2 regions of the Halobacillus rhizosphaerae genome follow, and region 1 is predicted to be linked to the other one. Evidence: a T-box and tRNA genes for the amino acid it is inferred to sense, from the RefSeq annotation. Region 1 holds a T-box; the other holds one or more tRNA genes.
What was found. A T-box is a leader RNA that pairs with one kind of tRNA and senses whether it is charged. The one in region 1 lies ahead of serS (serine--tRNA ligase), so its partner is inferred to be a tRNA-Ser.
Positions count from the first base shown of each region.

Region 2: it encodes a tRNA-Ser, which carries the amino acid that the T-box ahead of serS (serine--tRNA ligase) is inferred to sense. The anticodon was not compared.

Region 1 is NZ_JAUTWQ010000026.1:52,823-58,959, forward strand. It holds gene guaB (IMP dehydrogenase) at 1-1,099, shown strand, start outside; gene Q7A53_RS19725 (serine hydrolase) at 1,207-2,544, shown strand; gene pdxS (pyridoxal 5'-phosphate synthase lyase subunit PdxS) at 2,671-3,555, shown strand; gene pdxT (pyridoxal 5'-phosphate synthase glutaminase subunit PdxT) at 3,575-4,165, shown strand; T-box leader at 4,212-4,438, shown strand; gene serS (serine--tRNA ligase) at 4,593-5,867, shown strand.
Region 2 is NZ_JAUTWQ010000001.1:319,347-325,483, reverse strand. It holds gene Q7A53_RS01650 (MFS transporter) at 1-206, opposite strand, end outside; gene Q7A53_RS01645 (superoxide dismutase) at 312-926, opposite strand; tRNA gene Q7A53_RS01640 (tRNA-Phe) at 1,127-1,202, opposite strand; tRNA gene Q7A53_RS01635 (tRNA-Ser) at 1,249-1,341, opposite strand; tRNA gene Q7A53_RS01630 (tRNA-Ile) at 1,350-1,426, opposite strand; tRNA gene Q7A53_RS01625 (tRNA-His) at 1,431-1,506, opposite strand; tRNA gene Q7A53_RS01620 (tRNA-Met) at 1,549-1,625, opposite strand; gene Q7A53_RS01615 (Na/Pi cotransporter family protein) at 1,823-3,460, opposite strand; gene Q7A53_RS01610 (NfeD family protein) at 3,915-4,565, opposite strand; gene ispG (flavodoxin-dependent (E)-4-hydroxy-3-methylbut-2-enyl-diphosphate synthase) at 4,838-5,956, shown strand; gene Q7A53_RS01600 (hypothetical protein) at 5,999-6,137, opposite strand, start outside.

The sequences.
Region 1 (6,137 bases):
TATCGTTAATAATATCGAGGAACAAAAGCTGGTTGGGATCATTACCAACCGCGACCTTCGTTTCATCGAAGAGTATTCTATGGCGATTTCGGAAGTCATGACAAGCGAGAATTTAGTCACAGCTCCTGTTGGGACAACGCTTGATGAAGCGGAAAAGATCCTTCAGCAGTATAAGATTGAAAAGCTGCCGATGATTGATAATGAAGGTGTGTTAAAAGGTTTAATAACTATAAAAGATATTGAAAAAGTTATCGAATTTCCATTTGCTGCTAAAGATGAACAAGGACGCCTGCTTGTGGCAGCGGCAGTCGGAGTAACCGCCGACGCCATGACGCGGATTGACAAGCTTGTAGAAGCGAAAGTCGATGCGCTGGTCGTTGATACGGCTCACGGTCATTCTCAAGGGGTTATTGATCAGGTGAAACGAATTCGTGCGAAATATCCGGAGATCAACATCATTGCCGGAAACGTAGCTACAGCAGATGCCACTCGCGAGTTAATTGAAGCGGGGGCAGATGTAGTGAAAGTAGGAATTGGACCCGGATCTATTTGTACAACCCGTGTGGTTGCCGGCGTTGGAGTGCCGCAAATTACAGCGATCAATGACTGTGCGAAAGAGGCAGAGAAATATAACAAACCGGTCATTGCCGATGGCGGTATTAAATTTTCCGGTGATATTGTGAAAGCTCTTGCTGCAGGAGGACATGCTGTTATGCTTGGAAGTCTGCTTGCCGGAGTTTCTGAGAGCCCAGGGGATACAGAGATTTTCCAAGGACGCCGCTTTAAAGTATACCGGGGCATGGGTTCTGTCGGTGCGATGGAAGCAGGCTCTAAGGACCGATATTTCCAAAACGATTCCGAATCTAAAAAATTGGTTCCAGAAGGTATTGAAGGACGTATGCCATATAAAGGACCTCTTGCTGATTCCATCCATCAGCTGCTCGGCGGGCTGCGTTCAGGCATGGGATATTGTGGTACCCCTACCATTGATGCCCTTCGTAACGACGCCAAATTTATAAGAATAACCGGAGCGGGATTGAGAGAAAGTCACCCGCATGATGTTCAAATTACCAAAGAAGCACCAAACTACTCCGTTTGACCTGGTTTTTTATTCATAGACAGGGACTATTCCCTGTCTATTTTTTTGAATATCCATGTGATAAAATAACAAAGATGCATAATATTTTCCGTGGAGGTTGAGAGATTTTGAAACAACGTTTTCAAGTAACAATGGCAGTCACGATGGCCTTTGTTCTTAGTGTGATGGTAATTTTTGCGAATCCTGGATCTACATATGCTGCTTCCGTGGACGTAAACGCGAAATCAGCTATTTTAGTCGATGCAAGTTCTGGTAAGATTTTATTTGAAAAGAATTCAGATTTGACCCTCCCTCCTGCTAGTATGACCAAAATGATGACCGAGTACCTTGTACTTGAAGCCATTGATAAAGGGAAGATTAGCTGGGACACAACGACTCAAATCAGTGATTATCCTTATAGTATATCGGCCAATCCTGGTTTTTCAGGGGTAGGTTTACGACAAAATCATGATTATACAGTACGTGAATTGTACGAAGCAATGGCCATTAATTCAGATAATGCGACCACCATTGCGCTTGCGGAGCTCGTAGCAGGCTCTGAAGCAGAGTTTGTGAAAATGATGAATGAAAAAGCAGCAGAGATGAAACTTCCGGACTATCAATTTGTTAACTCCACTGGTCTATCAAATAAAGATTTAGGAGATAACCGCCCCAAGGGGACAGAACCTGATGCCACGAATTTACTTTCTGCGAAATCTACAGCGCTTCTTGCCTATCATTTAATTCATGATTACCCTAAATCATTAGATGTAACGAGTATGACGACGACAGAATTTGACGGCCAGACGATTCAGAACTGGAACTGGCTGCTTCCGGATATGCCCGGTTACTTAAAGCAGTTTGGATATGAAGGTGTCGATGGTCTGAAAACTGGATTTACCGACTTAGCCGGCTACTGCTTCACCGGTACCGCTAAACGGGACGGACAGCGCTTAATTTCTGTAGTGATGAAAACGGATAGTAAAGAAGCCCGTTTCCAGGAAACAAGAAAGCTATTTGACTATGGTTTTCAGCAATTTAAGCAAAAAGAGCTATACCCGGCTGGATATCAAATCAAAGATAAATCAGAAATCCAGGTAAGCAAAGGGAAAGAAGATCAAGTTGAGGTGGAAGCGAAAGATGCACTCGCCACTGTCGTTAAGAACGGAGACGAGAAACAATACTCTATCAAGTATCACTTTAATAAAGACAAGATTGATAAAGACGGAAAAATAACCGCTCCTGTTAAAAAAGGAGAAAAAGTAGGGACAGCCGAACTTGTTTACAAAGGCGATGAAAAGTATCATAACCTGTTAACTGGTAAAGCGAGTACTACAAAAACAGACTTAGTCACCACATCTTCCGTAGAAAAATCAAATTGGTTTATGCTCGCTCTTGGAGGAATAGGAAACTTCTTCAGTGATATCTTCCACGGAGCTGTTGATACCGTCAAAGGCTGGTTCTAGGAAATAATCCCAGTTTATTTAATAGGATTTACAGCGCTGATGCGTTACAATAGAAAGTAAGAATGATTGGATGTAAAACCAAAGAGTTTTTAAAAATATACAGCTGACCTAGGGAGGAATTTGATTATGTCACAAACAGGTACTGATCGTGTAAAAAGAGGAATGGCCGAAATGCAGAAAGGCGGCGTCATCATGGACGTTGTTAATGCAGAACAGGCAAAAATTGCAGAAGAAGCCGGCGCTGTAGCCGTTATGGCTTTGGAACGTGTTCCAGCGGATATCCGTGCAGCAGGCGGTGTCGCCCGTATGGCGGATCCGACGATTGTAGAAGAAGTGATGAACGCTGTGTCCATTCCAGTAATGGCTAAAGCGCGTATCGGTCACATTTCTGAAGCGCGCGTACTTGAATCTATGGGCGTTGACTATATTGATGAGAGTGAAGTACTAACTCCGGCTGATGACGTTTATCATATTAAAAAAGATGAGTATACGGTACCATTTGTCTGCGGCTGCCGCGACATTGGAGAGGCTGCCCGCCGTATTCGTGAAGGAGCTTCCATGCTTCGTACGAAAGGTGAGCCCGGAACAGGGAACATCGTAGAAGCGGTCAAACACATGCGTCAGGTTCAATCTCAAATTCGTCAGCTTCGCAGCTTATCCGATGATGAAGTGATGGTGTTTGCTAAAGAACACGGTGCGCCTTTCGACCTGCTGATGGAAATCCGTGAAGAAGGACGTCTGCCAGTCGTTAACTTCGCAGCGGGCGGTATTGCTACTCCTTCTGATGCTTCTCTAATGATGCAGTTAGGTGCCGATGGTGTATTCGTCGGTTCTGGGATCTTTAAATCAAATAATCCTGAGAAATTTGCTCGTGCTATTGTTGAAGCGACGACTCATTACGATGATTACAAGCTGATTGGAGAATTATCCAAAGGTCTTGGTACAGCTATGAAAGGGATGGAAATGTCCACCCTGACTCCCGAGCAGCGTATGCAAGAGCGCAGCCAGTAAGAAAAAGGAGAAATGCATCATGATTAAAATCGGTGTATTAGGTCTTCAAGGAGCTTTTCGTGAACATGTCCGTTCTCTTGAAGCCTCCGGTGCAGAAGCCATTGTAGTAAAAAAGAAAGAACAGCTGGATGATCTGGATGGATTAATTGTTCCCGGCGGAGAAAGTACAACCATGCGACGTCTCATTGATAAGTACGGTTTTCTTGAACCTATTCGTCAATTTGGCAACCAGGGAAAACCGATCTTCGGTACATGTGCAGGGTTAATTCTACTTGCCAGTGAAATCGACGGCTCCCAAGATGTTCATTTAGGCTTAATGGATATTCAAGTTCGCAGAAATGCCTTTGGCCGTCAGCGTGAAAGCTTTGAAATCGACCTTGATATTAAAGGGATTGCAGAAGGGTATAACGCGGTCTTTATTCGTGCACCTTATATTGAAGGGGTAGGGAACAATGCAGAAGTACTTGCTACCTATAACGGCCATATCGTTGCCGCGCAGCAGCAGCAGTATTTAGCCTGTTCGTTCCATCCTGAATTGACCGATGACCACCGTCTCACAGAACATTTTGTGAAAATGGCGGAAGAATCGAAAAAATCTCTTGCATCTTGATCTATTTTAGGCTATTGTTATTTAACAAATAAACGTGTTTGATAAAAGCAAAGCGATGATAGGAAACAGTAACAGGTTCGCATTCTTTCTAGAGAGTCAGTGGCTGGTGCAAACTGATAAGAATCTCCTGTGAATCCATCCTTGAGTGTTCAGCTGAAGCCAGTAAGCTGAGCCGGAGCCTCACCGTTATGAGTGTTAAGCAGGAAAGTCAGGAAGTAGACTTTCAACCTGGGTGGTATCGCGGGAACCTTTTACCAAGCTCTCGTCCCTTTTTTAATTAAAGGGGGCGGGAGTTTTTTAATTTTCAGCTCCATTGCCTAGCCTTCATCGACTGCTAGGATAAAAAGCGGTCCACCAACCCTTTTCTTAAGCTTGTCGGGGCTGCTCAGCGTTTTAGTTTTTCCATTAGAATAAAGGAGGAATTTCCATGTTAGACATGAAGCATTTAAGGAAAAATTTTGCCGAAATTAAAGAAAAATTACAGCATAGAGGAGAAGATCTCTCTGATCTCGACCGCTTTGGCGATCTTGACAGCAGACGCCGTGAGCTAATTCAGGAAACAGAAGAATTAAAAGCCAAGCGTAATGAAGTTTCTAAGGAAATCCCTCAGTTAAAAAAAGAGAAGAAAAATGCGGACGATAAAATTAAAGAAATGCGTGAAGTCGGCGACCGAATTAAAGACTTGGATACGGAACTTAAAGACGTAGAGGAACAGCTGGAGAATTTAATGTTATCCATTCCGAATATCCCGCATGAAAGTGTTCCAATTGGTGAAGATGAAGAGGATAACATAGAAGCGCGTCAATGGGGAGATCTTCCGGACTTTGCTTTTGACCCGAAAGCGCACTGGGATGTGGCAACAGAACTTGATATTATCGATTTTGAACGCGCTTCTAAAGTAACCGGCAGCCGTTTCGCCTTCTATAAAGGATTAGGGGCTCGGCTTGAACGTGCCTTGTTAAACTTTATGATGGATCTTCATTCTGATCATCATGGCTATCAGGAAATGCTGCCTCCTCAGATGGTGAACCGTACGTCTATGACCGGAACGGGTCAGCTGCCTAAATTTGAAGAGGATGCGTTTAAAATCGAAGGATGGGATTATTTCCTTGTTCCAACCGCAGAAGTGCCGGTAACCAATTATCACCGAGAAGAAATTTTGTCTGCTGATGAATTACCGCAAAAATATGTGGCCTTCAGCACGAACTATCGATCTGAAGCAGGATCTGCCGGCCGCGATACCCGAGGCTTGATACGTCAGCACCAATTCAATAAAGTCGAACTTGTCCAGCTCGCCAAACCCGAAGACTCTTACCAGTTGCTAGAGGAGCTGACAGGACATGCAGAGAAAGTCCTTCAGCTGTTGAAGCTTCCTTACCGAGTGATGAGCATGTGTACGGGAGATTTAGGATTCACCGCTGCTAAGAAATACGATATTGAAGTGTGGATTCCAAGCTATGAGACCTACCGGGAAATCAGCTCTTGCTCTAACTTCGAAGATTTCCAGGCACGCCGGGCAGGCATCCGTTTCCGCCGTGAGGAAAAAGGCAAGCCGGAATTTGTCCATACCTTAAATGGCTCCGGTCTTGCGATTGGAAGAACTGTAGCGGCAATTCTTGAGAATTACCAGCAGGCAGATGGCTCTGTTGTGATTCCAGAAGTCCTTCGTCCGTATATGGGCGGTAAAGAGGTCATTCAATAAACAAAAGAATTTTATTAGAAGAGTATGGAACATTGACTAAATATCCATTGTAAGGACGAACCGTCAAGGAAAGTGCGGAGGCTTACCTTGGATGACCGCTTCGGAAATACACTCCGCTTTTCGCGGGCGGCTGATTTGCCTCCTCGTGCTTTGCACTCCGGGGTCAAACCTATGCCTTCCTCCCGCAGAAGTCTCCGTGTATTTCCTACGCTGGTTTGTGGTTTATATTTCCACTTTCATACTCCTTTGATTGTTAGCAGGAAAAATCCG
Region 2 (6,137 bases), on a different contig from region 1:
ATAAACGTGAGTGGCTGTAAAATATAGATGCTTAAATTGTAGAGGGCAATATCCGTATAACTATTGGATTGTTTCCATAAGTAAATATTTACAAAAGTACTCGAAAGAAATATTCCAAGCGAGTATAGACCGCCTATCAATAGCAACAGGATTAAATCTTTCGATACTTCTTCGCGGCTCAGCCACGCGTTGATCATCCTCACCATAATAAAATCTCCTTTGTCTTCTGTACTTAGTGTAGGCAGAACAAAAGGAGATATACAAAAAGAGAGACCCAGTTTTTGAACTGGATCTCTCGAGATCATTCTGTCTTATTTTGCTGCTTCAAAACGTTTAGCAACTTCTTCCCAGTTGACTACGTTCCAGAAAGCAGAGATATAGTCAGGACGACGGTTTTGATAATTTAGGTAGTACGCATGCTCCCAAACATCAAGACCTAAAACAGGAGTTTTACCTTCCATAATTGGAGAATCCTGATTTAAAGTATCAATGACTTCCAGGTTTCCATTATTCACTACAAGCCAAGCCCAGCCTGAACCGAAACGGCCAGCACCAGTAGCTTCAAACTTCTCTTTAAATTGATCAAAGCTTCCAAATGTATCATTGATTGCTGAAGCCAGTTCACCAGTCGGCTCGCCGCCTCCATTAGGAGACATGATCGTCCAGAACAATTCATGGTTAGCATGCCCTCCGCCATTACGGCGAACCGCTGTACGGATATCCTCTGGCACTGCTTCAAGATTGTTAGCTAGAAGCTGCTCCAATGATTTATCCTGAAGATCAGCATGACCTTCCAATGCATTGTTCAACTTCGTCACATAACCATTATGGTGTTTCGTATGGTGGATGTTCATCGTGTCCTTATCAATAGTTGGTGCTAGTGCATCATAAGCGTAAGGTAATTCTGGCAGTTCAAATTTAGCCATAGTATAACTCCTCCTTTAATTTGGTATGTAAGAAGACCGTGTAACCACGCCTCTCCCTATTTGTTACATTACCAAACAGAATTTTCACTTGCAAATTTAATGCATAGAAGTAAAAAGCTTTATTTCGCTTTCGATAATGTAATTTCCCGGTACAACAATAATTAAACATAAAAAAAACAAGCTTCTCTGCTTGTTCAAAATGGTGGCTCGGGACGGAATCGAACCGCCGACACACGGATTTTCAGTCCGTTGCTCTACCGACTGAGCTACCGAGCCGCTTATTTAATTGGATGTATACGAGAAGCTGACCACTAAGTAAGAATGGCGGAGGAGGAGGGATTCGAACCCCCGCGGGCCGTAAAGCCCCTGGCGGTTTTCAAGACCGCTCCCTTCAGCCGAACTTGGGTACTCCTCCGTATTCATTGGTGGACCCTGCAGGACTCGAACCTGCGACCGATCGGTTATGAGCCGATAGCTCTAACCAGCTGAGCTAAGGGTCCACTATGGGGCGACTGATGGGGATCGAACCCATGCGTGCCGGAACCACAATCCGGTGCGTTAACCACTTCGCCACAACCGCCATAATGAAAAAACTGCATTTGAATATGTATAACAAATAACTTGGTAGCGGCGGAGGGGATCGAACCCCCGACCTCACGGGTATGAACCGTACGCTCTAGCCAGCTGAGCTACACCGCCACAATGAGGATTAGGTCGCTTTTCTTCTTGAAGCGACGCTTATTAATATAACACGATGCAGATAACTAGTCAACAATAAATTGCTTAGCAATAATAGCGACAAAAATAATATAGCATGTGAACCATTTGCTTTCAAGGGTTTTTTTAAAAACATAATCGAGACTGCCCTGGATTTCCTAAAGCAGTCCCGGTTATTATTATAAACTCTCTTTTTCTCCAAGTACTTCTTCAGCGATATTTACCGCATGATCTCCAATTCGCTCTAAATTGCTCAGCATATCTACAAAAACGATTCCAGCTTGACCTGAACACAAACCTTCATTTAAACGAATAATATGTTTCTTTCGATAGGTACGCTCCATACGATCCAATTCATTTTCTTTTTGAACCACAGCTAACGCTTCTTCTCTATCCATATTTTCTAAAGACCTATTCGCTTGCTTCACGGTCATAAGGGTGAGGTCAAACATGGTATTTAAATCTTCCTGCGCTTGCTCAGTTAAATCAACCTTATTGGAATTTTTATAGTCGATCAATTCAATAATATTCTCAAAGTGGTCTCCAATTCGTTCTAAATCCCGTACCGAATCCATCAGTGCCGAGTGTTTATGGCTTTCTTCATCTGTTAATGAAGCTTGCGATAACTCTACTAAATAATCCGTAATTTTCCGGTCCAGATTATTTAGAGCGTCTTCAATCTGCATCGCAATTTCTGAGTGTTTTTGTTGTTTATTATTTAAATAAAGATTGGTTTCCTCAAGACCTTTATAAGCATATTCACCCATACGAATAACTTCCTCTTTGGCTTGGTCTAAAGCTAAAGAAGGAGACTGTTCGATGAATATAGGGTCCAAATGCTGCGGTTTAAATTCAATTAATTTATCGTCTCCAGGAATCAGCCGTATAACTAGCCAGGCTAGAAAACCTATCAATGGAAATTGAAGAACCATATTGGCGATGTTAAAGGATCCATGAGCAAAAGCTAAAGTCATTTCGGGACCTAAATCCAGAGACTTCTGCAGCCATGCAACATATTTTTCAAAAGGAACCAAAATCAGCAGAAAGATTGTCGCACCTAAAATATTAAAAATAACGTGGACAAGTGCCGCTCGCTTAGCTCCAATACTCGCTCCTATTGCTGCTAATACAGCCGTAATCGTTGTTCCTATATTATCTCCAAATAAAACAGGCAAAGCTGCCTTTAAATCTACCAGACCTTGTCCAAATAACCCCTGCAGTATTCCTATAGTTGCACTGGAACTTTGTACAATTACAGTAAAAACAGTCCCTATAATTACTCCGAGAATAGGATTGTCACTCATATTTAAAGTTAGTTCATGGAAAGCGTCTAATGTGCGTAAAGGTTTCATCCCGGCGCTCATCGTTTCTAATCCAAAAAACAAAGATCCTAGACCGAAAATGGTTTGTCCTAAATAAGTCACTTTTTTATTCTTAAAGAAAAAGATTAATATGGCCCCTACTGCTAAAATCGGCAAACCATATTCTTTAATATCGACCCCGATAATAAAAGCCGTCATGGTCGTTCCTATATTTGCTCCCATGATAACCCCGATCGCTTGTCGAAAGGTCATAAACCCTGCATTAACGAGTCCTACTGTCAAAACTGTAGTTGTAGAACTACTTTGAATCAACATCGTTACTACCGCACCGGCAACGACTCCCATAAATGGATTCTTCGTAAAACGATCCAGTAAATCACGTAATCGGTCCCCAGCTACCTTTTGTAAGCCGTCTCCCATATACTTGATCCCAAATAAGAAGATACCCAGGCCGCCGGCAAATTCAAATATCATCTGTTGAATGTCGATATCCAAAACTTCTCCCACCCTTTCTTTTTCCATCCAAGGTTTATGTGCTTTCGTGTTTTCTCTTTTTTTACACCCTACTCATTATTAACGAATTGTTTTTTATTTGTAAAGTTATATTTGAGATATTTACATTAAGTTTACATTCCAGTATAAAATCACTCCAATTATGGATTATTCAGACGATTTTTAAATAGGGGTGCTGAGTCGTGCTGAAAAAATTTTAAAAACTGATTTTAGATAGCTTGTTGCGAGCAAACCGAGGAAAATAAACCTCACTTGTTCTCTCCTGTTTACCGAAACATTCCTTCAAGAGAACTCCGGTAATCCAAACTTAAAATATACAAGTGAATTTTATATTAATGCTCAAAAAAACCGAACCAGCGTAAATCAAAGGTTCGGGTTTTTTAATTAATCCTATTTTATTGTATTTTTTCTCAGATCTTTATTTTTTATCAAGGATTTAAACACTTTGGGTATGATCGCTTGAGATTTTCTTTACTAATATCTTTGTGCCGTCTACGGATACAACCTTTAATTCCTCATCCTTAAAAATCCATTGACCATTTGATACTGCACTAAATTCTTCTTCCTCAATCACAATAGTGCCCACCGGACGCATATTAGTTAAAGCTCTGCCTGTTTTACCAACTAAGCTAGAATAGGTTTCCTTCATCGAATTATAACCCCTCTCTGAAGAAAGCGAATCCATTAGCGTTAACTTTGTCCACATATCTCTTCGTTTAAATACTTTAAGAAATAACAGAGAAGCTGCCGCACCTAGTATAACTCCAATAATACTGTACAATCCTGCGACCCAGTTCGGTGCACTTAAACCGACAGCAATAACCATAGAAATAATTCCGATGGTAGAAAGAGTTCCATCATTTACTAATTTCCCGTCAACGATAATTAACACTAAACCAAGCAGATAAACAATCATCATAATAATCACCATATGAGGTGCAAGAAAGGAGGAAAAATATACAGTAATAAAGCCAAGGCCCATTACTGCAAAGATACCTCTCATATTAACGAGCAGCTCCCCAAATAAAAACATGGTCCCAAGCATTGTAATAAATAAAGCAATCCAGTCATAAGAGAGTAGATCCATGATTTCACATCCCCTCATCAAATAGTTCTTTATATATGTACGGTTTAAGAGTCCCAAATGTTTCGTTTTATTCTAATCATTCCCCATGATATAATTTGTTAAGCAGTTTTAGAGTAGAATCAAGTTTGCATTTTTCTCTTTACACGATTTTTACATGTTTATTGTTCGATTTCGAGCAACTTAGCTTCTCATTTTTGATCAAAGCCCTTATAATTAGGGATGGTAATGAGTAAAGCATACCTTTTTGTGAACTTATAAAGGAGCGGTTTAAAATGGCAATTACGCACAGAAAAGACACTCGGCCCGTTAAGGTCGGAGATTTAACTATAGGCGGTTCTGATCAAGTTGTTATTCAATCCATGACTACTACGAAAACCCATGATGTTGAAGCGACTGTCGCTGAAATTAAACGTCTGGAGGAAGCAGGCTGCCAGGTAGTCCGTGTTGCATGTCCAGATGACAGAGCTGCGGATGCAATTCCTGAAATCAAAAAGCGGATTAATATTCCATTAGTAGTTGATATTCATTTCGATTACAAGAAAGCCCTCAAAGCTATTGAAGGCGGCGCTGATAAGATTCGTATCAACCCTGGGAATATCGGGAAGCGTGAGAAAGTAGAAGCTGTCGTTCAAGCAGCAAAAGCCAAGGGTGTACCTATCCGGATTGGTGTCAATGCCGGTTCTCTGGAAAAACACATTCTTGAAAAGTATGGTTATCCTACAGCTGACGGTATGGTGGAAAGTGCTCTGCACCACATCAAAATATTAGAAGACTTGGACTTTCACGACATTATTGTTTCCTTAAAAGCTTCTGATGTGAAACTCGCTATCGAAGCTTACGAAAAAGCAGCGGAAGCGATTTCCTATCCACTTCACTTAGGAATCACAGAATCCGGTACACTTTTTGCCGGAACAGTAAAAAGTGCTGCCGGTCTAGGAGCTATTTTAAGCAAAGGTATTGGCAGTACTCTCCGCATCAGTTTAAGCGCGGACCCAGTTGAAGAGGTTAAAGTAGCTAGAGAGCTTCTAAAATCATTTGGTTTAGCGTCTAACGCGGCTACACTCATTTCCTGCCCTACTTGCGGCCGGATTGAAATTGATTTAATTTCGATTGCTAATGAAGTGGAAGAGTATATCCAAACGATCAAAGCACCTATTAAAGTTGCTGTACTCGGCTGTGCAGTGAATGGTCCTGGTGAAGCAAGAGAAGCAGACATTGGAATTGCTGGTGCCCGTGGTGAAGGATTACTCTTCAGACATGGTGAAATCATCCGTAAAGTTCCTGAAGATATCATGGTAGATGAATTGAAAAAAGAAGTCGACAAACTTGCTGAAGAGCATTATGAGAAAGAGCGCCTTGAGAAGGAAAAAGAAAAGCAAGGTCAGGCATAATTAAAGGGTGGACCCAGAAATGGGCCCACCCTTTTTTTTGATCTAGAAGAAATTATAAAACGGTGCAAAAAACAGAGAAAACAAAATGGAAATAATACTGACTATTATCGCCATGTTTCCAAGTGTATCTGCATTCTGCCGTTTAGCTACAACCCCAAGGATTATACCTGCAGCGCCTAAA